DNA from 3 places in the Lactobacillus sp. W8172 genome. Region 2 is predicted to be linked to each of the others. Evidence: predicted binding sites of a transcription regulator. Region 2 holds the regulator's gene; each other region holds the start of a gene.

The links. The regulator Rex, encoded in region 2, represses fermentation and respiration genes when NADH is low (regulators of the CRP and FNR family bind a similar motif). The targets are predictions, from matches to a motif close to TTGTGAANTANTTCACAA.
Region 1: H3R21_RS04520 (FAD-binding protein) is a predicted target of Rex. The motif match lies at 1,550-1,567, and genes of this name have one in related genera.
Region 3: H3R21_RS01155 (class II fumarate hydratase) is a predicted target of Rex. The motif match lies at 5,440-5,457, and genes of this name have one in related genera.

Annotation. Positions count from the first base shown of each region.
Region 1 is NZ_JACFPG010000002.1:196,082-206,228, reverse strand. It holds gene H3R21_RS04530 (carboxymuconolactone decarboxylase family protein) at 1-219, shown strand, start outside; gene H3R21_RS04525 (asparaginase) at 330-1,298, shown strand; gene H3R21_RS04520 (FAD-binding protein) at 1,588-3,396, shown strand; gene H3R21_RS04515 (MarR family winged helix-turn-helix transcriptional regulator) at 3,622-4,074, shown strand; gene H3R21_RS04510 (MDR family MFS transporter) at 4,132-5,538, shown strand; gene H3R21_RS04505 (DeoR/GlpR family DNA-binding transcription regulator) at 5,704-6,459, shown strand; gene pfkB (1-phosphofructokinase) at 6,459-7,373, shown strand; gene H3R21_RS04495 (fructose-specific PTS transporter subunit EIIC) at 7,390-9,360, shown strand; gene H3R21_RS04490 (metal ABC transporter solute-binding protein, Zn/Mn family) at 9,821-10,147, shown strand, end outside.
Region 2 is NZ_JACFPG010000005.1:55,470-65,616, forward strand. It holds gene H3R21_RS06940 (PhzF family phenazine biosynthesis protein) at 1-307, shown strand, start outside; gene H3R21_RS06945 (ABC-F family ATP-binding cassette domain-containing protein) at 346-2,277, opposite strand; gene H3R21_RS06950 (redox-sensing transcriptional repressor Rex) at 2,578-3,222, shown strand; gene groES (co-chaperone GroES) at 3,401-3,685, shown strand; gene groL (chaperonin GroEL) at 3,703-5,331, shown strand; gene H3R21_RS06965 (DUF969 domain-containing protein) at 5,506-6,174, shown strand; gene H3R21_RS06970 (DUF979 domain-containing protein) at 6,175-7,098, shown strand; gene pcp (pyroglutamyl-peptidase I) at 7,120-7,767, shown strand; gene mutS (DNA mismatch repair protein MutS) at 7,932-10,147, shown strand, end outside.
Region 3 is NZ_JACFPG010000001.1:239,214-249,360, forward strand. It holds gene H3R21_RS01135 (N(4)-(beta-N-acetylglucosaminyl)-L-asparaginase) at 1-715, shown strand, start outside; gene H3R21_RS01140 (copper homeostasis protein CutC) at 738-1,376, shown strand; T-box leader at 1,429-1,668, shown strand; gene brnQ (branched-chain amino acid transport system II carrier protein) at 1,810-3,189, shown strand; gene H3R21_RS01150 (copper-translocating P-type ATPase) at 3,314-5,359, shown strand; gene H3R21_RS01155 (class II fumarate hydratase) at 5,547-6,950, shown strand; gene H3R21_RS01160 (flavocytochrome c) at 6,969-8,366, shown strand; gene H3R21_RS01165 (L-lactate dehydrogenase) at 8,483-9,412, shown strand; gene H3R21_RS01170 (sugar-binding transcriptional regulator) at 9,535-10,147, opposite strand, start outside.

The sequences.
Region 1 (10,147 bases), on a different contig from region 2:
GAAAAGCAGTTGCCAGCACGTGATCGTAGCTTGATTACTTGTGCTGCTTTGATGGCAAAAGGGGCATATCCACAATTAAAATCGCACATGGCTATTGCAAAGACTAATGGCGTGACTAAAGAAGAAATGGTGGAACTGATTACTCATTTAGCCTTTTATTGTGGATGGCCTAATGCATGGACTGCCTTTGATTTAGCTAAAGAAGTTTATGGTGAATAGTTATCAAAAGTATCTCTAATTAAGGCGTAAAAATTCCGTTTTAATCATTTCAATCCCGGCTATATAAATGTTAGAATTGGCTTAATCGCTTATAGCTAGGAGAGACGAATATGACAAAGAAAATTCTGATTTTGCATACTGGTGGGACTATTTCAATGTCTGAAGATGCAGATGGCAATATTAAACCGAATGACCAAAATCCACTTGCTACCATTCAGCTAGAGAATAAAGGCGAAGTTGAATTAGTAACGGAAGAAATTTTTAATGTACCGTCACCGCATATGACACCCCAAAGAATGCTTGAACTTTCTTTACGAATTCGTCGTGCCGAAGCAGAAGGCTTTTTTGGTGCAGTTGTTACCCATGGTACCGATACGCTTGAAGAAACAGCAATCTTTTTAGATTTAACTATTTCAAGTAAAATGCCAGTTGTGGTAACTGGTGCAATGCGCTCGTCTAATGAAGTGGGTAGTGACGGTTTATATAACTTTAGAACTGCAATCACAGTTGCTAGTTCACCTGAATCCGTGGGTAAGGGTGTAGTAGTGGTAATGAACGATGAGATTCATTCAGCCCGCTATGTGACAAAAACCCACACCACCAATGTTGCGACTTTCCGGACACCAACTTTTGGTCCAATTGGAATTGTTTCCGAAGGGCATGTTAATTATGTTCAAACGATTAAACCACAAGCGCATGAACCAATTGATCATGTTGTCTCAAATGTTTATTTGGTTAAAGCATATGCTGGAATGGGTACCGAGCTACTCCACGCATTAAACAAGCCGGAAACTAACGGCATTGTGATTGAAGCTTTGGGTGCCGGAAACATGCCACCAGAGACTTTGCCTGAGCTGCAATCTTTAATTGACCACAATATCCCGCTAGTCTTAGTATCACGCTGCTTCAACGGAATTGCTGAACCAGTTTACGACTACGAGGGCGGCGGCGTTAACCTTGCTAAAATGGGTATCATTTTCTGTCGTGGATTAACTGGACCAAAAGCTAGAATCAAGTTGCTAGTTGGTCTTAGCGCTGGACTTAAAGGTGAGGAATTAAAGAAATATCTCAATAACTAACATTGATTTTCACATAGATGAATATAAAAATATCTCGGTAAAAAGAAGGAAGATAACTTCCTTCTTTTTTGCATAGTCATAAATTGAAAATATAAATACAATTTATGACAAAATTTCTGATTTAAGCTCATTAAAAAGAGTCTATGTGATTTATGGAACAAATGACAAAAGTGTTTTTTTGTTTAAATAATTAGGACAACTTTTTAAAATTAATCATTCCAAAAGTAATATTAGTGATAAAATTAACTTATTAGTGAAAGTGATTACAAAAAAGAAGAAGGATAGAATCATGATTTATCAAAAAGATACTAAATGGGATGCTAATTACGATGTTGTTGTACTAGGCTTTGGTGGTGCTGGTGCAACTGCTGCTCGTTTTGCAGCTGATAGTGGCTCAAAAGTACTGCTTGTTGATGCAGCACCAGAAGGTCATGAAGGAGGCAACACACGTTATTCAGCCCAGTTAATCGGAACTGGTAATGATTTTGATGAGTTAAAGAAGTACTACAAAAACTTGACTGCACCAATGTCACTTGATGAAGAGATGATCGATACTTACGTTAAAGGGATGGTTAACACACCAAACTACGTCACAAAATATTTGGGTGTAAAACCATGCAGTGCAAAACAATACGCACCTGAACGTTTACATCATGCCTACGAAGAATTTCCTGAATTTGAAGGATCAGAATCCTATGATTTCACAACTGTTCGCGAATCTTGGTTTGACGCAGCCTTATGGAAAATCCTAAGAGCAAAAGTAGTTGAACGTAAGGATAACATTGATGTTATGTACAGCACACCTGCCAAGGAACTGATTCAAGACCCTGAGACTCGTAAGATTGAGGGAGTTTTGATTGAACGCGAAGGCAAACTGCTTAAGGTTCAAGCTAAAAACGGTGTGGTAATGACAACCGGTGGTTTTGAAAATAACCAAACCATGGTTGAAGACTATCTTGGCGCTAAGAGATTAGCACCTTTAGGTACTCTTTACAATAAGGGTGACGGTATTAAGATGGCTGAACAAGTTGGTGCAGACTTCTGGCACATGCACAACTTTGAATCACTTGGCTTACTTCACGGAATGGCTTTTGCAGTACCAAAGGGTGAACGTGGTCGTTTGATGCTTGGTGCACAAAATATTGCTGTTGCTCATGGTAGTTCATTTGTTATTGGGGATGATGGTACAAGATACTTCGATGAAGCTGAAGAAAACCGTCATGGTCACATTAAGAACCATGGCCAATGGAAAGTGCCAATCAATCAGGAACACCCATACCTAATTTTTGATGAAGCTAAAAAGGCAGAATTGGATGCAGACCCAATTATTGGTAGTTATCCAGTATACAAGGAAAATGTAGTTAAGGCCGACTCTGTAGAAGAACTAGCAGATGAGATTAAGGTAGATCCTGCTATTTTGAAAGATTCATTGGAACGCTTCAACAAGGCTGCTCAAACTGGTGATGATCCTGAGTTCCGTCGTGATCCAAAGACCATGCGTGTGTTTGCTGATGGCCCAATTTATGCTATTCAAATGGAGCAGACAATGCTTAACACCCAGGGTGGTGCAAGAAGAAATGCTCAAGCTGAAATCTTAGATACTAAGGGTCAACCAATTCCTCACCTATATTCAGCTGGTGAATTTGGTGGTATTTGTGCAAACCAATATCAAGGTGGTAACAACATTGCTGAGTGTTTGATTTGGGGTAAGATTGCTGGTGAAAATGCTGCTAAGGCTAAAGACGATGTTGCTGTTGATGCAGCAACTGGTGCTTCTAGTCATGATGTTCACTTAACTTCTGACCTTAACCATGAAACTTTTGAAACTGGCAAAGATCAATACATTGGTAGAACCAATGGTGGTATGGGTGGTGAAATCGTCGTTCGTGTTACTGCAGACAAGGACAAGAACTTGAAGAAGATTGAAGTTCTAAAGCAAGCAGAATCCGAAGACTACGGCTTAAAAGCCGTTAAGACATTGCCTGAAGAAATGGTTAAGCAAAATAAAGTTGATGTTGATGCAGTTTCTGGTGCTTCAAGCACAAGCCGCGGACTAAAAGATGCGGTTAATGACGCATTAAGTAAAATCGATAAATAAACTTAATTAATACGTATTAAAAGACCAGTTCTTATATTTTAGAGCTGGTCTTTTTGCTTCTGACTAATCTAGAATGTTTTTAAAAATTTTTAGCTGATAATTCAGCTGAATTACTGTTTTAAACAAAGTGAGGCGTTCAACGCCGATAATTTTACAGCTAAATTTCAAACCTTCTTGCAAAAATAATTTTGTGTAGTATACTACACAAATGAATTGAGGAAAATTATGAACGTATATTTAAACCGAATTGGTCCTAAAATCAAAGCTGCGAATACGCTAATTGAAAAACAACTAAATAATCAGTTTGGAGAAATGTTCAAGGAATATTCTTTAACTGGTGCACAGATATCGCTAATGGTTTTTCTGTATGAGGCCAAAGATAGAACAGTGACGCAAAAAGAAATAGCGGATATGTTTGTGCTAAGTCATCCAACAATCAGAGGAATTGTGCGACGCTTGGAAGAAAATGGTCTAATTTATACAACCCACCTTGAAACTGATCAACGTCAAATAGTTTTGCAATTATCTGACAAGGGCTTTGCTCTTGTTGATAAGAACATCACCAAAATTCATGCAATTCTTGATAACACTAATGCACAAATCACACAAGGTTCATCAGTTGTTGAAGTCGAGCAATTTGAAGCTTTTCTCGATCAAATAATTGAAGGTTTTAAATAAATTCATGCTTTATTTCTGTCAAATGTAGCTTGCTACATATTTTAAAAGGGAGAAAAAATGGAAAAAGAAGTGAAAGAAATTTCTGGTAAAAAAAGAGTGCTGATGATGGCTGTACTGCTGTTCGGTGCCTTTGTTTCATTATTGGCTGAAACTTTTTTAAATAATGCATTACCGTCAATCATGAAGTCGTTTAACGTGGGACAGGCAACAGCTCAATGGTTAACCACGGCATATTTATTGGTAGTTGGGTTAATGATTCCAATTTCAGCTTGGATTTTTGAGTCATTTAGTCTCAAAAACAATTTTTTAACTATGATGGCAATCTTTTTTGCTGGCTCGTTAGTTTGTCTGTTTGCGCCAAATTTTGAAGCTTTGCTATTAGGGCGCATTATTGAAGCTATTGCCGCGGGAGGACTGATGCCATTTATTCAAAATGTCATTTTAATTCTGTTTCCACCAGAAAAGCGTGGAATGGCGATGGGAATCACTGGATTGGTAATTGGTTTTGGACCGGCTGTTGGACCAACCATTTCAGGCTTGATTTTGAAATACGCAGAATGGCAAATGCTATTTATAATTTTAAGCTTTGCCAGTGCTTTAGTATGTGTACTTGCCTTTTTTACAATTCAAAATATCACTGTTGCTCATTTAAGCTCAGTCGATGTGGTTTCTTTTCTGGAATCAATTGTAGGATTTGGGTTGATCTTGTATGCACTGTCAGAAATAGGTAATACTGGTAAAATCACCGTAACTTTAACTTTGATTTTTATTATTGGTATTGTGATTATTTGGCTATTTTGTCGTCGCCAGTTGAAGATGTCTAAGCCTTTATTAGATATCAGAGTTTTGAAAAATTCAGGCTTTGATCTCTGTACATTGCTTAGCACAATTAGTAACATTTCAATGGTAGGAATAGAGTTAGTTTTGCCATTGTATTTACAAACAACGCGTGCGGAAACTGCATTAACTTCTGGCTTAGTGATGATGCCTGGAGCCTTAATAATGATTATCTGCAATCCGATTTCAGGTACTTTATATGATAAATTTGGCATTAAAAAACTGTCTTTGTTTGGCTTTGGGATGTTGTTGTTAGGTACTCTACCAATGCTGATTTTCAACACTAAAACAAGTCTAGTTTTAATTAGTTTATGCTATGCGCTAAGAATGATTGGTATTTCTTTTACCATGATGACTACTTTCACTGCTGGAATTAATCAAGTGGATATAAATATGACAGCTCATGCGAATGCTGTTTCATCAACCATTAGACAAATAGGTGGTTCACTTGGGACTGCCTTGGCGATGCTAGTTATAACATTAGGAGCAACTGGCAGCGGTGTAAGCGAAGCAATAAGGTTGGATAATGGCTATCGCTTAGGCTTTATCATGATGTTAATTTTTGCAATTATTGGGTTTGTTTGCTCATTTATTTTGCCGTCTGCGCAAAAAGAATTACGTAAATAGTGAAAAGAAAGCTGTGATGCTAATAGCGTACAGCTTTTTTGTTGTCTTTAAGGTTAGGAGTTAAGAATATGCTGCTTGTTTTTGCATAAAAGTGAGTGATTTTGAGTAAAAATGATTGATTTTGAATGGAAACGCGCATAAAATACTCTTCGGAGGTGAGGGAAGATGCTAACACAGGAACGTCAAAAGCTGATTGAAAACTATGTTAATCAACATGAACTATGTCGTGTTTGCGACTTGTCCAAACTGACGGCAACGTCAGAGTCGACGATTCGGCGAGACCTAATTCGAATGGAAGAAAAAGGTTTAGTTCGGCGAGTTCATGGTGGTGCACAGTCGGTTAAGAAATTTGCTCATGATGTTTCGCAGCATATTCGCTTTACAATGAATCACGATGATAAGGTTCGAATTGCACGCTATGCGGTTGAGCATTACGTGCATGAAAACGATTATCTTTTTATCGATGCAGGTACAACTGCTTATGAAATGGTCCCATTTCTTGCTAATGTAGCAGGTATAACCGTTGTCACTAATGGAATTGAAACAGCTCTAAGTGCTGTTGGACATGGCATTAACACCATGCTTTTAGGTGGCAAGATTAAAGAAGATACTCATGCCGTGATTGGTCAATTTGCGATTGAGCAATTGCAAAGCATGAACTTTGCCGCTAGTTTTATTGGTACTAATGGAATTGATCACAATGGTAATCTGACAACGCCAGATCCAGAGGAAGCAGCCATTAAGAAGCAAGAAATTGCCTGTGCAGATCATACTTACGTTTTGACAGATGAAAGCAAAATTGGTGAACGTAACTTCGCTGTTTTTGGTAATGTCAAAAATCTCACCGTGATCACAAATAAACTTGGGATGCAAAACAAAAAGATTTTACCTGCAAAGGTTAATTTGAAGGAGGCCAAATAATGATATATACGGTAACCGTTAATCCTGCTTTGGATTATGTTATTCAATTAGACAAAGTGGATAGCGGTAATGTTAACCGTAGCAATAATTGCTCATTTCTTGCTGGGGGTAAGGGAATCAACGTTTCCCAAATTCTAAATCAGCTTGAAATTGACAATACTGCTTGGGGCTTTGTCGGTGGTTTTACCGGTAAAGAGTTGGTGCGTCAACTAAATCAACGCCGCATTGTTAATGACTTTGTGACTATTTCAGACGATACACGCGTCAATGTGAAGGTTCATGCACAAGACGAAACCGAGATTAATGCTGCGGGACCAAATATTACAGATCAAGAAATTACTGCTTTCAAGTCACGAATGGGTGATTTACAAAAGGGTGATATTGTGGTCTTAAGTGGATCACTTGCACCAAGTTTGCCAGTAGACTTTTACAAAGAATTATTGCCAGAAATTAAGGAAGCTGGTGCCGAGTTTGTCATTGATACAACCGGTCAGGCACTACTTGACACACTGAGCTACAAGCCATTAGTAATCAAGCCTAACCATCACGAACTTGCTGAGCTGTTCAACACTACCTTTGATTCAGATCAAGATATGCTTGAATGTGCACGTAAGCTACTCGATATGGGAGCGCAAAACGTGATGGTTTCAATGGCTGGCAAAGGCGGTTATTTGATTACCAAAGATCATTTCTATCACGCTAAAGGAGCCGTGGGTACTGCTGTTAATTCAGTCGGTGCTGGTGACTCAATGATTGCTGGTTTTGTTGGAACTTATGTTAAGACCAAAGATCCAGCTGAAAGCTTCCGTATCGGAATGGCATGTGGTGCAGCTACCGCCTTTACCAAGGATATTGCTGTGATGAGTCAGATTGAAGCTGTTTTACCACAGATTAATGTAGAGCAACTATCGTAATTAAGGAGAAGAACTAATGAAAATTAAAGATATTTTAGCTCCTGAATCGATGATTATGTCGCTTAATGCGACTAATAAAGAAGATGCTATTAAGGAAATGGCCGACTTAGAGGTCGAAACCGGCATCGTCAACGATGAAGATGAATTCATCAAATCGATTTGGGCACGGGAGAATGAATCAACAACCGGTATTGGTGACGGAATTGCAATGCCTCACGCGCGCAACAAGTCTATCAATAAGGCACGTGTACTTTTTGCTAAGAGTGCACAGGGAATTGACTACAACTCACTTGATGGTCAACCAGTTAACCTCTTCTTTATGATCACTGCTCCTGATGGGGCAGACAATACTCACCTTGAGGCTTTGGCAAAACTTTCAGGTTTACTAATCAATCCTGATTTAGTTGCTGCACTTAAGGAAGCAAAGAATCCAGAAGAAGTTATTAACTTATTCGAAGAAGCTGAACAAAAGAGCGATGCAGATAAGAAGGCTGAAAAAGAACAAGCTGCTAGTCCTGCTGCTTCAACTGGTGAAGAAAAGCCATTAATTGTTGGTGTTACTGCATGTATTAACGGTATTGCTCATACTTACATGGCTCAAGAAGCTATTATTAAAGCAGGTAAAGCACGCGGTGCGGATGTCCGCATTGAAACTAATGGTTCTGAAGGTGTTAAAGATAAATTGACAGCTGATGAAATTAGTCGTGCTAAAGGTGTCATTATTGCTTCAGACAAGAAAGTGGACATGCCACGTTTTGATGGTAAGCCATTAATCAGTCGTCCAGTTGTCGATGGTATTAACAAGCCAGATGAATTAGTTGAAACAATTTTAGATTCAAAAGCTAGTGTTTACCACTCAGACGGTCAAGCAAGTTCTGAAACAAGTGATGATTCAAAGAAGGGCTTCTGGGGCTCAATTTACCAAAACCTAATGAACGGTGTTTCGCACATGTTACCATTCGTTATCGGTGGTGGTATCTTAATGGCCATTTCCTTCATCGTTGAAAACTTTGCTGGTGGACCAAAATCACCTGCTTTCATTTTCTTAAACAATGCTGGTAACATGGCCTTTGCCTTCATGGTGCCAATCCTATCAGGTTATATTGCTGAATCAATTGGTGACCTGCCTGCCTTAATGCCAGGTTTTGTTGGTGGTTTCATGGCTACCGTTTATAGTGGAGCATACGGCGGTGCTTATGTTGCTAATGTTGTAACTAATGCTAAATCACCAGCCGGTTTCTTAGGCGGGCTTGCTTCCGGTTTTATTGCTGGTTACTTAGTAGTTGGCTTAAAGAAGCTGTTTGCTAAATTGCCAAAATCACTTGAGGGAATGAAGCCGATGCTCATTTACCCAATTTTGAGTTTGCTGCTGATTGCCTTAATTATGTACTACATTATTAATCCAATCTTCAGTGCAGTTAACTTTGCAATTACTAACTTCTTAAACCAAATGGGTACAGGTAACTTAGTAGTCTTAACAACTATTTTGGCTGCAATGATGTCAATTGATATGGGTGGACCTTTCAACAAGGCTGCTTACGTATTTGCATCAGGTGCCTTTGCTAACGACCCTCATTCAACTGTTGCCGCTGTAATGATGGCTGCCGTAATGGTTGGTGGGATGGTTCCACCATTTGCTACTGCAATCGGTACTACCTTCTTCAAGAACAAGTACACTTTGGATGAGCGCCGTGCAGGTTTAACCAACTGGATTTTAGGTTTCTCATTCATTACCGAAGGAGCTATTCCATTCGCTGCTGCAGATGCAGGTCATGTTATTCCTTCATGTATTATTGGTTCTGCTGTCGGTGGTGCTCTAGTTGGCCTATGGCGGATTGGTGTTCCCGCACCTCACGGTGGTCTATGGGTATCACCACTTGCTAACCATATTGTGCTTTACTTTGTAGCCACTATTATTGGTTCAATTGTTGCTGGTGTAATCTTAGGACTATGGAAGAAACCAGTTGACAAGCAAGATCAAAAATAACTAGATAAATTAACCAAGTCCAGTAATGGGGATATTGCCCCTGTAAAAATGAAGAGACATCACACTTTTGAAGTGAGTTGTCTCTTTTTTTGTTATCCAACAGTTACTGCTTTGGGATGGTAATAATGAAAGAAATAATCGGCAAAAAATGAATAGTACATCGAATGAAGAAAAGAAAAAGATAACTAAATGTACTGAGCCTAAAAATTGTCCAGCTTCTGGGCTTTTATGATGAAAGTATATTATAGAGCTCAGTTATTTACTTACTTTAAAAGCGCGCGAAATTTTCGTACGCTTTTTTGTTTACCAGCAACTATTAGAGCTAATTTTGGTTATTATTTGTAAGTAACTTCAATTGCTGTATAATGGTTATTAATAGTAAGTGAAAATACAAATCTACGACTTACTATGTGATAACGGGGTAAAAGCCGATTATTAAATTGAAAGGTTTTTTAACAAGATGAAATTTGAAAAATTGAAGAAATTTTTTGCTGTAACTGTTTTATTTAGCGTGGTAGCGATCACCCTGGGGGCATGTTCGCAAAAGCCACAGAAGAGTAGCAACAAAATTTCGATTATGACAACCACTAACGTTTATGCAGATATTGCGCAAAACGTTGTTGGCAAATATGGTAAAGCAGAAGCTCTCATTAGAAATCCTAGTGCGGATCCGCATGACTTTGAACCAACTACTGATGATGCCAAGGCTCTATCAAGTGCTGATATTGTAGTAGAAAATGGGCTAGGCTACGATAGCTGGATGGATAAACTTGCGTCTTCTGTAGAA
Region 2 (10,147 bases):
GCCAAAAGGCACTTCAGGTGTAACTGTTTTTGCCTTGACTGATGGAGAAACGGAAGTTGAAGTTCGGTCATTTGCCCCCGGACAAGGTGTCCATGAAGATCCTGTTTGTGGGAGTGGGAATGGTGCAGTGGCAGTTTTGGTTAAAGAAGAGCACCTATTAGCAAAATCTCACTATCTTGCTAGCCAAGGCCAAAAATGTGGACGCTCCGGGTTAATTGAAGTTGACTTAGATAATCAAGGTCAAATTCTAATTGGTGGACAAGCTGTTGAGTGTATTAAAGGTCGAATTACGCTACCAGAACGGTAATAAAAAGAGATTGCATGATTAATGCAATCTCTTTTAGTTTATTCGAAGTCATCTAATGCAGTGAGAGCTGTTTCCCAGTCATCATTTGCCTTGTCTAATTCGGTTTGAATGTCTGTTAATTGTTCTTGAAGTGGTCCAAGCTTATCAAAATTAGTAGCAATTTCAGGATCAGCCATTTCAGTTTGAATTTCTTCTTGCTGCTTTTCAAGTTGGTCGATTTTTGCTTCAGCAGCTTCTACTTCACGTTGCAACTTCCGTTTTTGTGAATCGCGCTGCTTTTGTTCTTGATAAGAAAGCTTATTGGTTGATTCATCAGAAGGATTTTCCATTTCTGTTGCACTTTGCTCAATAGAGGCTTCAGCCGCAGTATCTGTCGTTTTAGCTTTTTCGTTAAGGTAATATGTGTAATCACCCTCATAAACTTTGGCATGCTGGTCTTTAACTTCAACAATTTTGTTGGATAATTGATTAATAAAGTAACGGTCATGTGAAACAAACAGTAAAGTGCCATCAAACTTTTGTAAGGCTTGTTCAAGCACTTCCTTAGCTTCTAAGTCTAAGTGGTTAGTAGGCTCATCCATTAGCAGAAAGTTGTTGTGTTCCAGAGACAAGACTGTCAGAGTCAGTCTTGCTTTCTGTCCACCTGATAGTTGCCCGACTGTCTTATCAATGTCTTTAGCCGTAAAAAGAAAACTTGCTAGAATTGAACGTACATCCCGTTCGGGCATCGTTTTATGGCGATCCCAAATTGTATCAAGCACTGTTTTGGTCGGATCAAGCAGTTGTAATTCTTGATCATAATAACCGATGTCAAGAGAGGCACCATACTTGATCGAACCACCCTTTGGCTTTAATTCCTTCATGACAGTTTTAAGTAGGGTAGATTTACCAATTCCGTTAGGGCCAATTACTGCAACACGATCGCCCTTGTTAACTTGCAAGGAAATATCTTCGACCATGGTTTTGGTTGGATAACCAATGGTTAAGTCACGTAAAATTAATACTTCTTTTCCGGAAGGGCGTTCACTTCTAAAGTTAATTTGAACCTTGTTTTTATGTTTAGGTGGAGTGATCCGTTCCATTTTTTCTAGTTGCTTACGTCGACTTTGGGCACGCTTAGTGGTTTTAGCTCTGGCAATATTCTTTTGAATGAATTCCTCATCCTTTTTAATTTTTTCTTGTTGCCGCTCGTAAGCCTCTTCTTGCTGCATGTTGCGTAACTCACGCTCAGCAACATAGTTAGAGTAGTTTCCCTTAAAAACAGTTAGCTTACCGAATTGCAATTCAAAAATTTGGTTAGCCAAATGATCTAAAAAGTACTGGTCGTGGGAAACAACCAAGATAGCACCAGAATAGCTCTTTAGATAGGTTTCTAACCAGTCCAAAGTATCTAAATCAAGATAGTTGGTAGGCTCATCGAGCAAAAGTAGTGGTGGCTTACGTAACAACAGTTTAACGAAAGCCAATCTAGTTTTTTCACCACCAGAAAGACTACCAATTGTTTTTGTCCATGTTGATTCAGGAAAATTAAAACCATTTAGAATACTCTTAATATCAGACTGATAAGTGTAACCGCCTTGTTGCTCAAAGTTAAATTGAAGTTGGTCATACTGTTTTAGCAGCTGCTTATCCTCAGGATGAGCGGCAATTTTTTCCTGCAGAGTTTGAATATTCTGGCTCATTTGAATTAGCGTAGCAAAAACGGTCAACATTTCATCCCAAATGTTGTTTTCTTCGTTTAAACCATTTTCCTGTGCAATATAACCAACGTCGATGTCTTTATTAATCGTGAATTCGCCGTGAGTAGCTTCTTCTTCACCAGTCATAATTTTTAATAGGGTAGTCTTACCAACCCCGTTTGGTCCCACTAAACCAATTCGTGCATTTGAATCAATTGAAAAATTGACGTTCTTAAATAGTGTAGTAGCGCCAAATTGTTTCTCTAAGTTGTGTCCTTGTGCAATTATCATAATTTTTCACCTAAAAACTATTTTAGCATACACTGCAGTGCGATAGTGGACGGATTATTGAAGGGAGGCAAAAACAAAGTTAGTGAAGATTTGGTAATTATCAATTTGTTAAGGGATGTACAAATAAGTTTTCACTAAGTCAAGATTTCTTAGGGAAAAAACTGAAACTAGCACCTTTTTTATTAATTCAAGATTGTGAAAAAACATTTGCAAATGCTATCAATTTATAGGTAAAATAATACTAATTGATGAGCTAATTCACAAATAACTCTTAGGCAAAATAAGTTGGAGGCTTTTAAAATGGAAAAAATCAAAATACCGACTGCGACCGCAAAAAGATTACCGCTATATTATCGCTATTTAATTATTTTAAATGAAGCAGGTAAGGAAAAAGTTTCGTCGACTGAATTATCAGAAGCTGTTCAAGTAGATAGTGCTTCAATTAGACGTGACTTTTCATATTTTGGTGCTTTGGGTAAGCGTGGCTATGGATATGACGTAAAGAGTCTGCTTACATTTTTTAAAAAAATTCTTAATCAAGATACTCTAACTAATGTTGCCTTAGTCGGTGTTGGTAATTTGGGACATGCGCTTCTTAACTATAATTTTAAGCGGAGTAACAATATCCGTATTTCCTGTGCCTTTGATATTGACCCTAAGATTACTGGTAAAATTTTGAGCGGTGTACCCGTTTACGAGATGAGCGAGTTGAAGAAACAATTAAGTGATCAACAAATTACTATTGCCATTTTGACGGTCCCATCTGATTCTGCCCAAAGAACTGCCGATGATATGGTCGAAGCAGGCATTAAGGGCATCATGAACTTTACCCCTATTCGTTTATCTGCTCCAACCGGTGTAAGGATTCAGAATGTAGACTTAGCAACTGAATTACAGACATTGATTTACTTCCTTGACTCAGATAAGGGTAAGGATAACCAGTAATAAGCCCAATAATATCAACGTTTTAAGTGAATTAGCACTTTGGTAAAAAAAGTGCTAATTTTTTCTTGCTTTTTTTAGGAAAAGGGGTTATTATCATATTTGTAAGTTAGCACTTGGGTAATAGGAGTGCTAACCGATAAATAATTAAAAATGAAAATAAACAATAGGAGGGACAAACGTGTTACAACCAATTGGTGATCGCGTGATCGTAAAAGTTAAAGAAGAAGAAGAAAAAACTGTAGGCGGAATCGTCCTTGCTTCAAATGCAAAAGAAAAGCCAACAGAAGGTGAAGTTGTTGCAGTTGGTGAAGGCAGTTATGCTGACAACGGCGACAAGATTCCAATGTCTGTCAATAAGGGCGACGTTGTTCTTTACGACAAGTATTCTGGCACTAACGTTGAATACGAAGGCGAAAAATTTTTAGTCCTTCATGAAAAAGATATTTTAGCAATTGTTAAGTAATCTAAGGAGCGGATATTATGGCAAAAGACATTAAATTTTCAGAAAAAGCAAGACGTTCCCTATTAAAGGGTGTTGATAAATTAGCTGATACTGTTAAAGCAACTATCGGTCCTAAGGGTAGAAATGTTGTTTTGGAACAATCATACGGTAACCCAGAGATTACTAACGATGGTGTAACAATTGCTAAGTCAATTGAATTAAAAGATCACTACGAAAACATGGGTGCTAAGTTAGTAGCTGAAGCAGCACAAAAGACTAACGATATTGCCGGTGATGGTACTACTACTGCAGTTGTTTTAACTCAGGCAATTATCCGTGAAGGAATGAAGAACGTTACTGCTGGTGCTAACCCTGTAGGTGTTCGTCGTGGTATTGAAAAAGCAACTAACGCAGTTGTTGATGAATTACACAAGATTAGCCACACAGTTTCTTCGAAAGATCAAATCGCTCAAGTTGCTTCAGTTTCTTCAGCTTCAAAAGAAGTTGGTGATTTAATTGCTGACGCAATGGAAAAAGTTGGTAATGACGGTGTTATTACCATTGAAGATTCACGTGGTATCGAAACTGAATTATCTGTTGTTGAAGGTATGCAATTTGACCGTGGTTACTTATCACAATATATGGTAACTGACAACGACAAGATGGAAGCTGACTTAGACAATCCTTACGTTTTGATTACTGACAAGAAGATTTCTAACATTCAAGATATCCTACCTTTGTTGCAAGAAATCGTTCAACAAGGTAAATCATTATTGATTATTGCTGATGACGTTTCTGGTGAAGCTCTTCCAACTTTAGTATTGAACAAGATTCGTGGTACTTTCAATGTTGTAGCCGTTAAGGCTCCTGGTTTTGGTGACCGTCGTAAGGAACAATTACAAGATATTGCTGCTCTTACTGGTGGTACAGTAATTACCGAAGACCTTGGTCTTGAATTAAAAGACACTACAATTGCTCAATTAGGTCAAGCACGTCGTATCACTGTAACTAAGGACTCAACTACTATTGTTGATGGTGCTGGTTCAGAAGATGCTATCAAAGAACGTGAAGATTCAATCAGAAAGCAAATTGCTGATACTACTTCAGACTTTGATAAGAAGAAGTTACAAGAACGTCTTGCTAAGTTAACTGGTGGTGTAGCTGTTATTCATGTTGGTGCTGCAACTGAAACTGAATTGAAAGAACGTAGATACCGCATTGAAGACGCATTGAACTCAACTCGTGCTGCTGTTGACGAAGGCTACGTAGCAGGTGGTGGTACTGCTTTAGTTGATGTTGAAGATGCCGTTAAGGACCTTAAGGGTGATAACGCGGATGAACAAACAGGTATCAACATTGTTTTACGTGCTTTAAGTGCTCCAGTTCGCCAAATTGCTGAAAACGCTGGTGAAGACGGTTCAGTTATCTTGAACAAACTTGAAAGTCAAGATCTTGAAGTTGGTTACAACGCTGCTACTGACAAGTGGGAAAACATGGTTGAATCTGGTATTATCGACCCAACTAAGGTTACTCGTACTGCATTACAAAACGCTGCCTCAATTGCTGCTTTATTATTAACTACTGAAGCAGTTGTTGCAGAAATCCCAGAAGACAAACCTGCAGTTGATCCTAATGCTGCTGGTGCCGGTGCTCCTGGTATGATGTAATCATTATTTTACTGATTCAAAAGAGTCGTTCATTTGAACGACTCTTTTTTATTGCTAAGTTTTAGCTTTTCCACTTGAATTTCTCAAAATTAGTTTATGAGAAATTTGACAAAAAATGATAATAATATTAATATATTTGCTTGTATTATATTTTTCCACAAGAAAGGAAAGCTGATGGAGTACTTATGCTTACTTGGCGTTCTGGTAATCGTTGTAGGTTTTGCCCTAGGACTAGATACAGTCGCAGTTGTTGTGATTTCTGCTTTGGTAACAGCCTTAGTATCAGGAATTGATTTTGTTTCGTTTTTACGAATTTTAGGAAAGGGATTTATTGATAACCGAATGGTTTCAATCTTTTTCTTAACTTTGCCAACTATCGGAATAATTGAGAGACACGGTCTCAAAAAGGCAGCAGTCAACTTAATTAATAAGATTAAGAACTTAACACCAGGTAGAATTTTTGATATCTATACTGCGGTTCGTGAAATTGCCGCACTTTTTGGTATTTCTCTTCAAGGACAAGTTCAATTCATTGTTCCTCTAATTAACCCAATGGCACAAGCGGCTGGAAAGGTAAATGGTGAATTGACTGAATTAGAAGTTGACCAAATTAAAGGTCGTGCCGCTGCAAGTGAGAACTTTGGCAATTTTTATGCCCAGAACCTATTTATCGGTTCTTCAAGCGTATTGCTAATTGCCAGTACGATGAAATCACTGGGTCATCCAGTTGAAACAAATTCTATTGTTATAAACACTTTGCCAATTGCGATAATTTGTTATCTTCTATGCTTAGGTTATAACCACATCTTTGATCAAAAACTAAAGAAAGCAAAGGTAAAATAAATGAAAGCGATAATTGATAATTTCTTGTTGGCTTTTTACATTATTATTGGATTATTCTTTTTGGCTGCAGCAATTGAATCATGGCGTGACCAAACAAATCCAGCTCGTTGGGGCACAGGTTTATTCTGGTTAATTTTCGCCGCACTGTTTTCTCTAGGACAATGGTTACCTAGTGAAGTCAGTGGTGGTTTGCTACTTGTGATTGCTCTGCTTTCACTATTTAAGCAAGTGCGTGTAGGTCATATTAAGGAATTAAGTGAAAAAGTTGCTTCCGAAACGATTAGGCGAATTGGCAACTTGATTTTTTTACCAAGTATTTTGCTAGCAGTTATTGCTTTAGTAATTGCACAATTTACTAAACTTGGCGGTCAAGTTGGTATTGGAATTGCAGCAGTTATTTCTTTAATTGTTGCAATGATTCTAACTAAATCAAATATTAAAGTGGCTTACGAAGATACTCAACGAATGGTGCGTTCGGTTGGATCTGCAGGAGTTCTGCCACAATTATTAGCAACATTGGGAGTTGTTTTCACTGCTTCTGGTGTTGGTCAAGCAACTTCAAAAGCAATTTCCGGACTATTTCCGGTTGGTAACCGTCTATTAGGTGTTATTCTATACTGTGTAGCAATGGCATTGTTTACTGCAATTATGGGTAATGCCTTTGCAGCTTTTGCCGTAATTACAGCTGGGATCGGTATTCCGTTCGTGATTGCACAAGGTGGTTCTCCTGTTGTTGTGGCTGCTTTAGGTATGACTGCAGGGTATTGTGGAACTTTACTAACACCAATGGCAGCAAACTTTAACACTTTGCCGGTTGCATTAATGGAAATGAAAGATCCACTAGGTGTAATCAAACAGCAATATCCAATTGCATTAATTATGTTGCTTGTTCACATTATCTTGATGTATTTCTTAGCTTTTTAGTAGTTAGAAAAGAGAATGAAAATGAAAATTTTAGTAACAGGTTTTGATCCATTTGGTGATGACAAAATAAATCCTGCAATTGAAGCCGTTAAACGGTTAGACGATGAAATTGTTGGTGCACAAATTATTAAGGTTGAAATACCAACAGTTTTTGGTGATTGTGCCGATGTTGTGCATGATGCGATTGAACAACATCAACCGGATTATGTTTTAAACATTGGTCAAGCTGGTGGTCGTTATGCGCTAACTCCAGAACGCGTTGCGATTAACTTTGATGATGGCCGAATCGCTGATAACAAGGGTTATCAACCGATTGCGACACCAATTCATGAAGATGGCCAGAATGCGTACTTTACTCAATTGCCTGTTAAGGCGATGGTCAAAGCAATCCGTGAAGTTGGAATTCCAGCATTGGTTTCAACAACAGCGGGTACTTTTGTCTGCAATCACATTATGTACCAAGTTCAGTATATGATTGACAAGGAATTTCATGACCTTAAAGCTGGTTTCATGCATATTCCATTTTTACCTGAACAAGTCGTTGCAAGACCTGATACACCAAGCCTAAGTTTGGCTGATGATGTGAGGGGCATTACTGCGGCAATCACTGCTATCGTTGAAATGGACGGCAAAAAAGACCTTCAAAGCATTGAAGGTCACATTGCTTAAAATCTATTACTAAGTTAGTAAACTGGTTTACACAATCAAATATTTGTAAAAAAAGAGATCGTTTGTTGCGGTCTTTTTTTCTTTTGACAGATAGTTTAGCGTATAATGATAACAGTAACGCAAAAGAAGAAGAGGAACAAATGGCTAAAGCAAATTTAACTCCGATGATGGAGCAATATCACGAAATTAAAAAGCAATATCCCGATGCTTTCCTTTTTTATCGCGTCGGGGATTTTTATGAATTATTTGAAGACGATGCCGTCAAGGGTGCTCAGATACTTGAATTAACTTTAACGAATCGATCAAATAAATCAGAGAACCCAGTTCCGATGGCGGGTGTTCCTCATGTTGCTGTTGATTCCTACGTGGATACTTTGGTAGAAAAAGGATATAAAGTAGCGCTATGTGAGCAGCTTGAAGATCCCAAAGAAGCTAAAGGAATGGTCAAACGAGGTATTATTCAACTAGTTACACCAGGAACTTTAATGAACGACAAGCCAAGTGAGGCTAAGGAGTCCAACTATTTAACTTCCGTTGTTACTACTAAAAACAGCTTCGGTTTGGCCTATAGTGACTTGTCGACAGGTGAAATTTATACTACACATTTAAAAACTTTTGCGGCCGTTTCAAATGAACTACTATCATTGCGAACTAGAGAAGTTGTTTATAATGGACACTTAAGCGACCGCGACAGTGAATTTTTGCATAAAGCTAATATTACAGTTTCAGAGTCGGCTGAATTAACTGGTAATCACGCTGAAGTTTCATATGTCCAACAGAATTTAACTAATGAGGCTGAAAAAGAAGCAGTTAAGCAATTAGTTGGTTACTTGTTGCAAACACAGCGTCGCAGCTTAGCACACTTACAAATTGCTCAAAGTTATGAAGTTAGTCAATATTTGCAAATGACACATACTGTTCGTGACAATTTGGAATTGACTGCTTCAGCTAAAACGGGCAAAAAAATGGGTTCACTCTTTTGGGTGCTCGATAAAACTCATACGGCAATGGGAGGCCGTCTTTTAAAGCAGTGGCTTGCACGCCCACTTTTATCTGTTAATGAGCTGACTGATAGACAGGAAATGGTCCAAGCTCTTCTTGATGGTTATTTCACGCGCGAAAATGTTATTGATTCGCTAAAAGGCGTTTATGACTTGGAAAGATTAATTGGACGAATTGCCTTTGGCAACGTTAATGCCCGTGAAATTCTGCAATTAGCACACTCACTTCAAGCAGTTCCAGACATTTTGACCTCTTTGGCAAATTCTGATAACCCCGTGTTACAGAACTTTGCGCAAAAGATTGATCCACTAAAAGGAGTTGCCGAGTTAATTAGTTCAACCATTGTCGAACAACCGCCAATTTTGACTACAGAGGGTGGCTTGATTCGTGAAGGCGTTGACAGTCAGCTAGACCGTTATCGAGATGCGATGAATAATGGTAAAAAATGGCTAACTGAGATGGAACAGACCGAGCGTCAGAAAACTGGAATTGATAATCTGAAAGTTGGCTATAATAAGGTCTTTGGCTATTATATTCAAGTCACCAATTCAAATAAGAGCAAGGTGCCATTAGATCGTTATACACGCAAGCAGACCTTAACTAATGCTGAAAGATATATTACACCAGAACTAAAAGAACACGAAAATTTGATTTTGGAAGCTCAAACCAAGTCGACAGAACTTGAATATCAATTATTCGTTAAATTACGTGAAGAAGTTAAAAAAGATATTTCTGCTTTACAAAAATTGGGTGCACAGGTGGCGGAGCTTGACGTTTTTTGTTCATTTGCGCAAGTGGCGGAAGAAAATAATTATTGTCGCCCAAGTTTCCATACAGATAATCAGGATGTGAAAGTTGTTCTTGGCCGTCATCCTGTTGTTGAAAAGGTCATGAAATCGGGAAGTTATATTCCAAATGACATCAAATTGGCAAATGACACCGATATTTATCTTATTACTGGACCAAATATGTCTGGTAAGAGTACGTACATGAGACAAATGGCTTTAATTGCAGTTATGGCTCAGGTCGGTTCATTTGTTCCAGCAGATAGCGCAGATTTACCGATTTTTGACCAAATTTTTACAAGAATTGGTGCAGCAGACGACCTGATTTCGGGTCAAAGTACTTTTATGGTTGAGATGACCGAAGCAAATGAAGCTTTGCAAAACGCAACTAAAAGAAGTTTGGTTTTATTTGATGAAATTGGGCGTGGGACTGCGACGTATGACGGTATGGCCTTAGCAGGAGCAATTGTGCAGTACTTACATGATGAAGTCGGTGCCAAGGTTTTATTTGCAACGCACTTCCATGAATTAACTGCACTTGAACAGACCTTGCCTCGTTTGAAGAATATTCACGTTGGCGCAACTGAAGAAAA
Region 3 (10,147 bases), on a different contig from region 2:
AATAGAAAATGTTAAAAATGCCATTTCAGTGGCGCGGAAATTAAGTGAAAATAAAACTAATAGTTTCTTAGTTGGTGATGGCGCAACGAAGTTTGCTGCCAAAAATGGTTTTGAAATGACTAATATGCTAACAGAAAAAGCCAAAAAAGAATGGCAAGGGCGGCTAAGTGCTAATCATCAGGAGCAACTCCGTGCCTACGATGGCCACGATACAGTTGGTGCGGTAACGCTTGATCAGCAAGGCTCGATGGCAGCCGCAACATCTACATCTGGTTTATTTATGAAAAAAGATGGGCGTATTGGAGACTCACCTTTATCTGGATCAGGTTTTTATGCTGATAGCCAAGTTGGTGCTGCTGCAGCAACTGGACTAGGTGAGGATATTATGAAGGGATGCTTGTCCTACGAGATTGTTCGTAAAATGGCCGAGGGACAGTCACCTCAAGATGCATGCGATCAGGCACTGTTTTCTTTTGCTAAAACTTTAACGGATCGTTATGGAAGTTGTGATGCCATTTCGCTGATTGCCTTAAACTCTAAAGGAGAATGGGGAGTTGCAACAAATGTTGAGTTTGCTTTTTGTGTTTCTGATAATGAGCATGAGGCAAAAATCATGATTGCTCAACAGGCGGCAAAAGATAGGACTAAAATTTTCCCAATGACGGAAAAATGGTTGGCAGATTACCAAAAAAGAACAGAGTCAACAATTGATTAAGCTATAAGGAAAAAGATAGAGAATGTTAAAAGAAGCTTGCGTTGAAAATTTTACTAATGTACCTAAAGTGATTGCTGAAGGAGCCAACCGAATTGAACTTAATAATGATTTGGCTGCTGGTGGTACGACACCTTCATTTGGAGTAACTAAAAAAGTCGTGGAATATGCGCATAACTTGGATGTCCCAGTGGTGGTAATGATTAGACCTAGAGCAGGTAATTTCGTTTATACAAAAGATGAAATAGCCATTATGCTTTCGGATATTGAAATGGCTTCACTGGCAGGAGCAGACAGTGTTACTTTTGGGTGTATTGATATGAATGGTGATTTGGATCAAGAAAATATGAGTAAATTGATTCAACTAGCTCATGTCCTTGATTTGGAAGTTGTTATGCACATGGCTTTTGACGAGATAGCTGAGAATCAGCAACAAAATGCTATTGATTGGTTAAGTTCTAAAAAAGTTAAACGCATTTTGACGCACGGGGGCAGTTTAGAGCAAACTATTTCCGATAATTATCCTCACTTAAAAGAAATTATTAATTGGGCTAAAAATAAAATTGAAATTCTTCCTGGTGGTGGAATAACTGCTCAAAACATAGCTAAAGTAGCTAGAGAGCTCGATGTTAATCAAATGCACGGGACGAAAATCGTGAGCTAACGCAAAAAAATTATTGACAAAAAATAAGACAATAATTAAAATACAATTAATATAAAAAGCAATGAAAAGAAGAGTAAGATTATTTAAAGCGTATTAGAGAGTTCTGTTTGCTGAAAATGAACCGTGAGAGTAGTCTGAAAGTAACTTTGAGCTATATGGTGAATTTTTAGTAGCTAATATTGGTGACACCCATTATCGTGTTAGCGTATCGCAGTTATGCCGTACGTGAAGTGACCTAACGACATTTTGTTCGTTGGTAAAATAGGTGGTACCGTGCTAAAGCACCCTTGATGAAAATCAGGGTGCTTTTTTTATTGGTTTTCAAAAAGTTCAAAGTTAAAGTACATGCTAGAAAGTGAGAGAAATGAAAAGTATTTTTTAAAATGAGCATCAATTGGAAACACACAGAAATATGAAAAGGTAGGAGAGTAAAATGGAAGAATTTAAAGACGATATTAATAAAAAGCCATTAAGTTGGAAGGAATACTTAGTAGTTGCCTCATTATTGTTTGGTTTGTTTTTTGGAGCTGGAAATTTGATTTTTCCAATCCATTTAGGCCAATTATCTGGAGCAAATTGGGGGATGGCAACTTTTGGCTTTTTAGTGACAGCGGTTTTGTTGCCCTTACTGGCTGTCTTAGCGATTAGTGCTAGTCATGCTAAAGGTGTTTATGATATTGGAAAGCCCTTAGGACCTAAATTTGCATTGATTTTTATGGTTTTAATCCATTTGACGCTAGGACCATTATTTGCAACACCACGTACTGCGAGCATTTCTTTTTCGGTCGGGTTAGCACCAGTGCTGCCACAAAAATATGCGAAAACTAGTTTATTAATTTTTTCGGCTATTTTCTTTATTTTAGCTTTTATCATTGCATATAAGCAATCAACCATTTTAAGCAGTATTGGAAAAGTCTTAAACCCACTGTTTCTGATTTTATTATTCTCGGTATTTTTACTTGCAGCTCATTCGCCAATGGGTGCTGCTAAAAATCAAAGTGCTACGACTGCTTATCAAACAATGCCATTTTTTAACGGCTTCTTGCAAGGATACAACACAATGGATGCTTTAGCTGGTCTTGCTTTCGGTTATACGATTGTGTCTGCCGTTAATCAATTAGGTAAGACATCTGCTAAGAGTAATGCTAAAGTAACCGCGAGAGCGGGTGTGATTGCTACAAGTGCGATCGGGGTTATCTATATTGGCTTAATTTGGTTAGGTGCAACTACATTAAATCACTTTAAAATTGCGCCCGAGGGTGGAACAACGTTTAATCAAATCGTTACTTATTATTTAGGGGATGTTGGCCATGCACTTCTTGCAACCCTAGTTACACTAACATGTTTGACTACTGCTGTTGGTTTAATTGCAGCATTTGCGCAAGACTTTCACCGTAGTTTCAAAAAGATTAGCTATCACGCATGGCTTGCTATCATGACATTTGTTTCCTTTATCACGGCTAACTTTGGCTTAGATACGATTATTGCTTGGTCCACACCAATGTTGATGTTTTTATATCCAATTGCAATGGTTTTAATCATTTTGTCAATTTCAGGTACTCTTTTTGATCATGATCCAGTTGTTTATTATTGGGGAGTTGGGTTAACACTAATTCCAGCTGTTTTTGATATGCTTGCGTCATTTCCTCCAGCAATTAGTCAACAGGGCTGGGCATTAGCACTAAAATCGATTCAATATCGTTTCTTACTATTTTCAGACATTGGTATGGATTGGGTTATTCCAACTGTTCTTGGGCTGGCAATTGGTTTTGCTGTTCACTTTTATCACAAAGCTAAATTGCAAGATGCTTAACCATTCATATAGTTCAACTTTTAGAGCCTCTTCTTTGACATCACTGCTTGATAAAAGTAGATTTAACTTAAAGAGTTAATTAAATTGATGTAAAAAGAAGTGGGGGCTAATTATTTTGAACGATATGAATATGAGCAAGCAAGGTAAAAATAAAAGTGCTCAGTCTGGGACAAAAATGCACCACTCATCAATGCAAATGAGTGGTGGCAACATGATGATGCACGGAAATCAGATGATGGACATGGGAAATCTAAAACAAAAATTTTGGATTTCTCTAGTGCTTGCATTACCGATACTGTTTCTATCACCAGCAATGGGAATTAGTTTGCCTTTTCAATTTTCTTTTAACGGTTCTGAATGGATAGTAGCTCTTTTTGCAACTATCCTATTCTTTTATGGTGGCGAACCATTTTTAAAAGGTGCTTTTTATGAGTTAAAAGCAAAAAGACCTGAAATGATGACCTTAATCTCCCTTGGCATTGTTACGGCGTATGTTTATAGTATCTATGCTTTTGTTGAAAACAATATCTTACATAATCAAAATCAGGTAATGGACTTTTTCTGGGAATTGGCAACCCTAATTTTAATTATGTTATTAGGTCATTGGATTGAAATGTCTTCCATGATGAGTGCAAATAGTTCAGTAAATGACCTAGCTAAATTATTACCAGATAAGGTCCATCTTCAAGATAATGGTCAGACAAAAGATGTTTCAATTAACGATGTGCAAAAGGATGCAATTGTTTTAGTTAAACCAGGTGAGAGCGTACCGTTAGACGGAATTGTCATTGACGGCTCCAGTGATGTTAATGAATCCTTGGTTACAGGTGAATCACAAAGTGTAATACGTAAAGTTAATGATAAAGTAATCGGTGGTTCAATTAATGGTTCTGGCACAATTGTCGTTAAAGTATCTAGTTCAGCTAACTCTGGTTTTTTGGCAAACGTAAACAAGTTAGTTCAGTCATCGCAAATGAATAAATCTAATTTGCAGAATTTAGCAGATCGCGTGTCCGGTTGGTTGTTTTATGCAGCACTAATTATTGGTGTCATTGCTCTAATTGTCTGGACTAGTTTAAAAGGAATAAGTAACGGACTGGAGCGGATGGTTACAGTCCTAGTCATTGCCTGCCCACATGCATTAGGTTTAGCTATTCCTCTTGTAAATGCAAAAAGCATGTCAATTGGTGCAAAAAATGGGCTGTTGATTCGAAATCGCAATGTAATTGGTATTAGTCAAAAAATTAAATATGTTGTAATGGATAAGACGGGGACACTGACTGAAGGAAAATTTCAGGTTCGTCAGTTTGATACACTAAACCAAACAATCAATAAGGAAGGTGTATTAAGATTAATTGCCTCGCTTGAACAAGATTCAACGCATCCAATTGCAAAGAGTATCTTGCAATTTGCCGATGAAAAGAAAATCAGTCTTTTACCGTTATCAAATAGCAAAACTGCTTCGGGTAAAGGTGTTACTGGAACAATTAACGGCAAGGATTATCAATTAGTCAATGAAAAAACCGCTCGTTCTTTAGTTAATAATTTTCCTAAAATATCTGCTGCTGATTATACGGTAAGCTATCTTTTGCAGGATTCCAATTTGCTCGGGTATGTTGCAGTTGGTGATCAAGTTAAGAAAACAGCAATTTCACTAATTAAAGAACTTAAAGCCCAAAACATTATTCCAGTAATGTTAACTGGTGATAATGAAAATGTTGCGGATAGTATTGCAGAAAAGCTGGGAATTACAGAAGTTTACTCAGGGCTTTTGCCAGAAGATAAACAAAAAATTATCGGAAAGTATCAAGCTAATGGCAATAAGGTAATGATGGTAGGGGATGGAATTAACGATGCTCCTAGCTTAGCAAAAGCTGATATCGGTGTAGCTATTGGTACAGGAACAGATGTTGCAATTGATTCTGCTGATGTCGTTTTGGTTAATAGTAATCCAATTGATATCATCAATTTTTTAAAGCTAGCTAAGAACACACAGAAAAAGACAGTTGAAAATTTATGGTGGGGAGCCGGCTATAACATTATAGCCTTACCACTTGCTGCTGGTGTTTTAGCTCCAATTGGAATTCTTCTCCCACCAGCAGTTGGCGCAATCTTAATGTCGCTTTCAACTGTGATTGTGGCTATCAATGCGGAAACAATCCGAATATAAAACTATTAAAAGGCATCTAAAGAAAGGTGCCTTTTGTCTTTTATTAACTTTTTAAATAATTAAAATGATAGCACTTTAATTTGAAAAATATTGAACAAAAATTAAATAACGCGTATCATAAATAGTGAGGTCGCGAAAGAAATATTTTTCAGTTAGAATAGAAATATAAGTTAAAAAGGAGAAGCAAATGAGCGAAGAAGAATACCGTGTTGAAAGTGACACTATTGGTCCTGTAAAAATTCCTAAGGACGCATTATGGGGACCCCAAACAGAAAGAAGTCGAAATAACTTTCCAAGTGGGGAACTCATGCCGCTGGCAATTATTCGTGCATTTTTAAACCTGAAAAAGGCTGCTGCTGAGTCAAATGTCGAAGTAGGCGATGAACCAGAAGAAAAAGGTGCAGCAATTGAAGATGCAGTTGATCATCTTTTACAATTAAATGATGAAGATTTGCGTAAAGATTTTCCACTTCACGTATTGCAAACAGGTTCTGGTACTCAAAGCAATATGAATGTTAATGAAGTTGTTGCCAATTTAGCTAATAAATTACACCCTGACTTAAATATTTTGCCAAACGATGATGTTAACCGTGGTCAATCCTCTAATGATACTTATCCTACTGCAATGAATATCGTAGCTGTTGAAGCACTTGATAAGTTAGAGCCAGCTATTCAGCATTTAATTGACGAACTAAAGATTAAGCAAGATAAATACTGGAAGACTGTAAAAGTAGGACGTACGCACTTGCAAGATGCAACTCCAATTACCTTTGGACAAGAAGTCTCTGGCTATATTTCTGCTCTGAAACATGACTTATCATACATTCAAGAGTTAAAACCTACTTTATATGAATTAGCAATTGGTGGTACGGCTGTTGGTACTGGACTGAATGCTGCTCCAGGTATGACAGAAAAAATTGTTGCTAAATTATCCGAAGTTTACGGTCATGAGTTCAAAGTTAAGACCAACAAATTCTGGGGTTTAGCTCATCATTCTGGTATTGATGTTGTTCATGGAGCATTAAAGACTCTAGCAGCAGATATGTTTAAAATCGCGCAAGATATTCGCTTTTTAGCCTCGGGTCCAAGAGCTGCTTACCATGAATTAAATATTCCTGCTAACGAACCAGGTTCTTCAATTATGCCTGGTAAAGTTAACCCAACTCAAGCTGAAGCAGTGACTATGGCAGCTGCTAAAGTTTTTGGTAATGACACAACAATTACTTTCGCTGCTTCACAAGGAAACTTCGAAATGAATGTCTTTAAAACCGTCATGATTGCTGCCTTTTTGGATTCATGCGATATTTTGACAGGTACAATTGAAGGCTTTGCCGATAAGATGATTTCTGGTTTAACAGTTAACTCAGAAAAGATGGATGAATTACTAGAAAATTCATTGATGACAGTTACTGCATTGTCACCTCATATTGGTTATCATGCTGCAGCTAAGATTGCACAAGCTGCAGATAAAGAAGGAACAACGCTTAAAGAAGCAGCTTTGAAGAGTGGCGAGTTAACAGAAGAACAATACGATCAATGGATGGATTACATGCAAATGACTAATATTGATCGAACAGAACCAGAAGATTAAACTTACAGGAGGAATTTGATGGCTAAATTTGTTTTTACACCCAATGATAGTTCTGAGATTGCCAATGATTACGATGCTGTAATTATTGGCGCGGGTGGAGCAGGACTTACTGCTGCAATTCAAGCAAATGAATTAGGATTAAAAGTGGCCGTTTTTGAGAAAAACGCAGAGCTTGGCGGTAACACTAATCGGGCTTCGTCCGGAATGAATGCTTCTGAAAGTCTTGTTCAAATCAATGAAGGTATCATTGATAACAAAGAAGATTTTTACGAGGAAACGCTAAAGGGTGGTGGACGCTTGAATGATCCAGAACTACTTCGCTATTTTGTTGATCACTCTGCTTTAGCAATTGATTGGTTAAGTGATCATGGAATTGAATTAACTAATCTGACAATTACAGGTGGAATGAGTAAAAAGAGAGCTCATCGTCCCGCTTCAATGGCTCCAGTAGGTAATTATCTTGTATCAGGTGCGCTTGAACAGATTCAAAAAGAAAATATTCCTGTGTTTAACAATACTAAAGTGACGAAACTGATCCGTGCTGATAAGCAAAGAGTTACTGGTGTTGAAGTTGAAACACCTGCGGGTACTAAAACAGTAAGTGCTAAGGCAATTTTACTAGCAAGTGGTGGTTTTGGTTCTTCTAAAGAGCTTATCAAAAAGTATCGTCCTGATTTGGTTGATTTTAAAACTACTAATCAGCCTGGAGCAACAGGCGATGGCTTAAAACTAGCTGAAGAAGTTGATGCACAGCTTGAACAAATGGACTTTATTCAAGTTCATCCAACTGCACAGACCGACACTGATCACGTGTATTTAATTGGTGAAGGCTTACGTGGTGAAGGAGCAATTTTGGTTAATAAATCTGGTAAAAGGTTTGTTAACGAAATGAATACTAGAAAAATTGTTTCCAATGCAATAAATGATTTGCATGAAGGAGGAGCATATCTAATATTTGATCAAGGCATCAGAGAAAACTTTACTGCAGTCGAATTTTATGATCATGTTGGTCTGGTTAGCCATGGAAACACATTACAAGAAGTTGCGCAAGCAATTGATGTTGATGGTGATAATCTTCAGGCAACTGTCGATACTTGGAATGATGCTATTAATCAAAAGAATGACGCTCAATTTGGCAGAACTACTGGAATGGATCGCTCAATTACCAAGGGACCTTTCTTTGCTATTCACATTAATCCTGCCATTCACTACACCATGGGCGGAATTCATATCACGCCGAAGACTGAGGTCTTAGATACTGACGGTAATGTGATTTCGGGCCTATATGCAGCTGGTGAAGTTTCCGGTGGGCTTCATGGTAATAACCGAATTGGTGGAAATTCAATTGCTGAAACAGTAATTTTTGGCCGTCAAGCAGGTATGCAGATGACTGATTACGTAAGAAATAATAAATAGTTTATTTAAACCAAAAAGTGCTTAGCCTAGTGCTAAGCATTTTTTACGAAGTTAGCTCTATACATCATATTTTGTAAAGAGCTATATAATATACATATTTGAGAGGAATACAAGTTATGTCGAGAAAAGTTTTACTAGTTGGTGATGGAGCAGTCGGTTCAACTTTTGCCAACGACCTTTTGCAAAATACTCAAGTTGATGAATTAGTGATAACAGACGTGGTTAAAGAAAAACCAATTGGAGATGCAATGGATCTTGAGGATATTACTCCATTTGTTGGTTCATGTAATATTCATGCAGGCGAATATACTGATGCAAAGGATGCAGATGTTGTAGTTATTACAGCCGGTGTACCACGAAAACCAGGTGAAACTAGGTTAGATTTAGTCAATAAGAATGTTAAGATTTTAAAGAGCATCGTTCAACCCATTGTGGAATCTGGTTTTGATGGTATATTTGTTGTTTCTGCGAATCCTGTTGATATATTGACCACCATAACGCAAAGGCTTTCCGGCTTTCCTAAGAATAAAGTTATTGGTACAGGTACTTCACTAGACTCAGCTCGACTAAAAGTTGAGTTGGCAAAAAGACTGAATTTATCTGTCAAAGAAATTACTTCTATTGTGCTGGGAGAACATGGTGACACCTCATTTGAGAATTTTGACGAAACGGTTGTTGATGGTAAACCATTATCCAAATTTAGTGAACTGACTTCGTCAGATTTATGTAATATTGAAAGTTACATTCGTCAAAAAGGTGGGGAAATTATCAAAAACAAAGGGGCAACTTTTTATGGCATAGCAATGATGCTAGCGAAAATTGTTGGTGCTATTTTGGAAAATAAGGCAATTGTTTTACCTTTATCAGCGCCAATAAATGGTGAGTATGGTATTAAACATGATTTGTATTTGGGAACTCCTGCAGTGATTGATGGTACTGGAATTAGTAGCGTAATTGAAACCAAACTATCTGAAAGAGAATTAGCAAAAATGGTCGATTCTGCTGATAGAATGCAGAAAATTTTAGATGGTATTGAACTATACTAATACAGCTGATCATGAAACGTAAGTAAAAACTTTTAATGCAGGAAAATGATTAAAAGTTAAACAAAAAAGTGGGGACAAGCATCGCTGTCCCCACTTTTGTTATAATGACTGGCTAAAAGGCTTCAACTAAAGCTTTTATTTTTACGTAAAACTTGTTCAGCGATTCCACTATTGGTTATCAGATGCGTAATCATGTCGCCTCTGAGTGCTCCAAGAAGTGCATCTTCTTTGAAATGGTTTTTTACGATGATAAAGCGATTAGGTACCTGCATTAAAGTATCTAAGTTAATGCCGCAAATATGTGGTTCAATTGGTTTGTAAAAGTTACCATTAATGTCATAGGGACGACCGAAAACAATTCCCGCAACTTGATGACTATCAACATTTTGCAAGACACTTTTAGCATAATTGTCCATAAAAAACTCGTTAGATTCAAGCGATTGCATAGTTCCAAGGCTTGCACAAACCATGTCAAGTTGGTCAAACATTTCTTCGGCGTGGACATAAAATGGTTCTTTCTTTAATTCTGTTACTGTACTTGTATTAACAGAATAAAGTGGCGCAGGAAAAGTCAGACATTTAGCATTAAATTTGTCTGCAGCTTCCTGCACCAATTGGTTTTTCCTTTTGCCTGCATTGACAGCTTGACCTAGAAGCTGCACGAACGTTAAATCCTCACGATTAGCTTCAGAAAAGTCGTTAATAACTTCGCGTAAAAGTGCACCCCACGTTAAA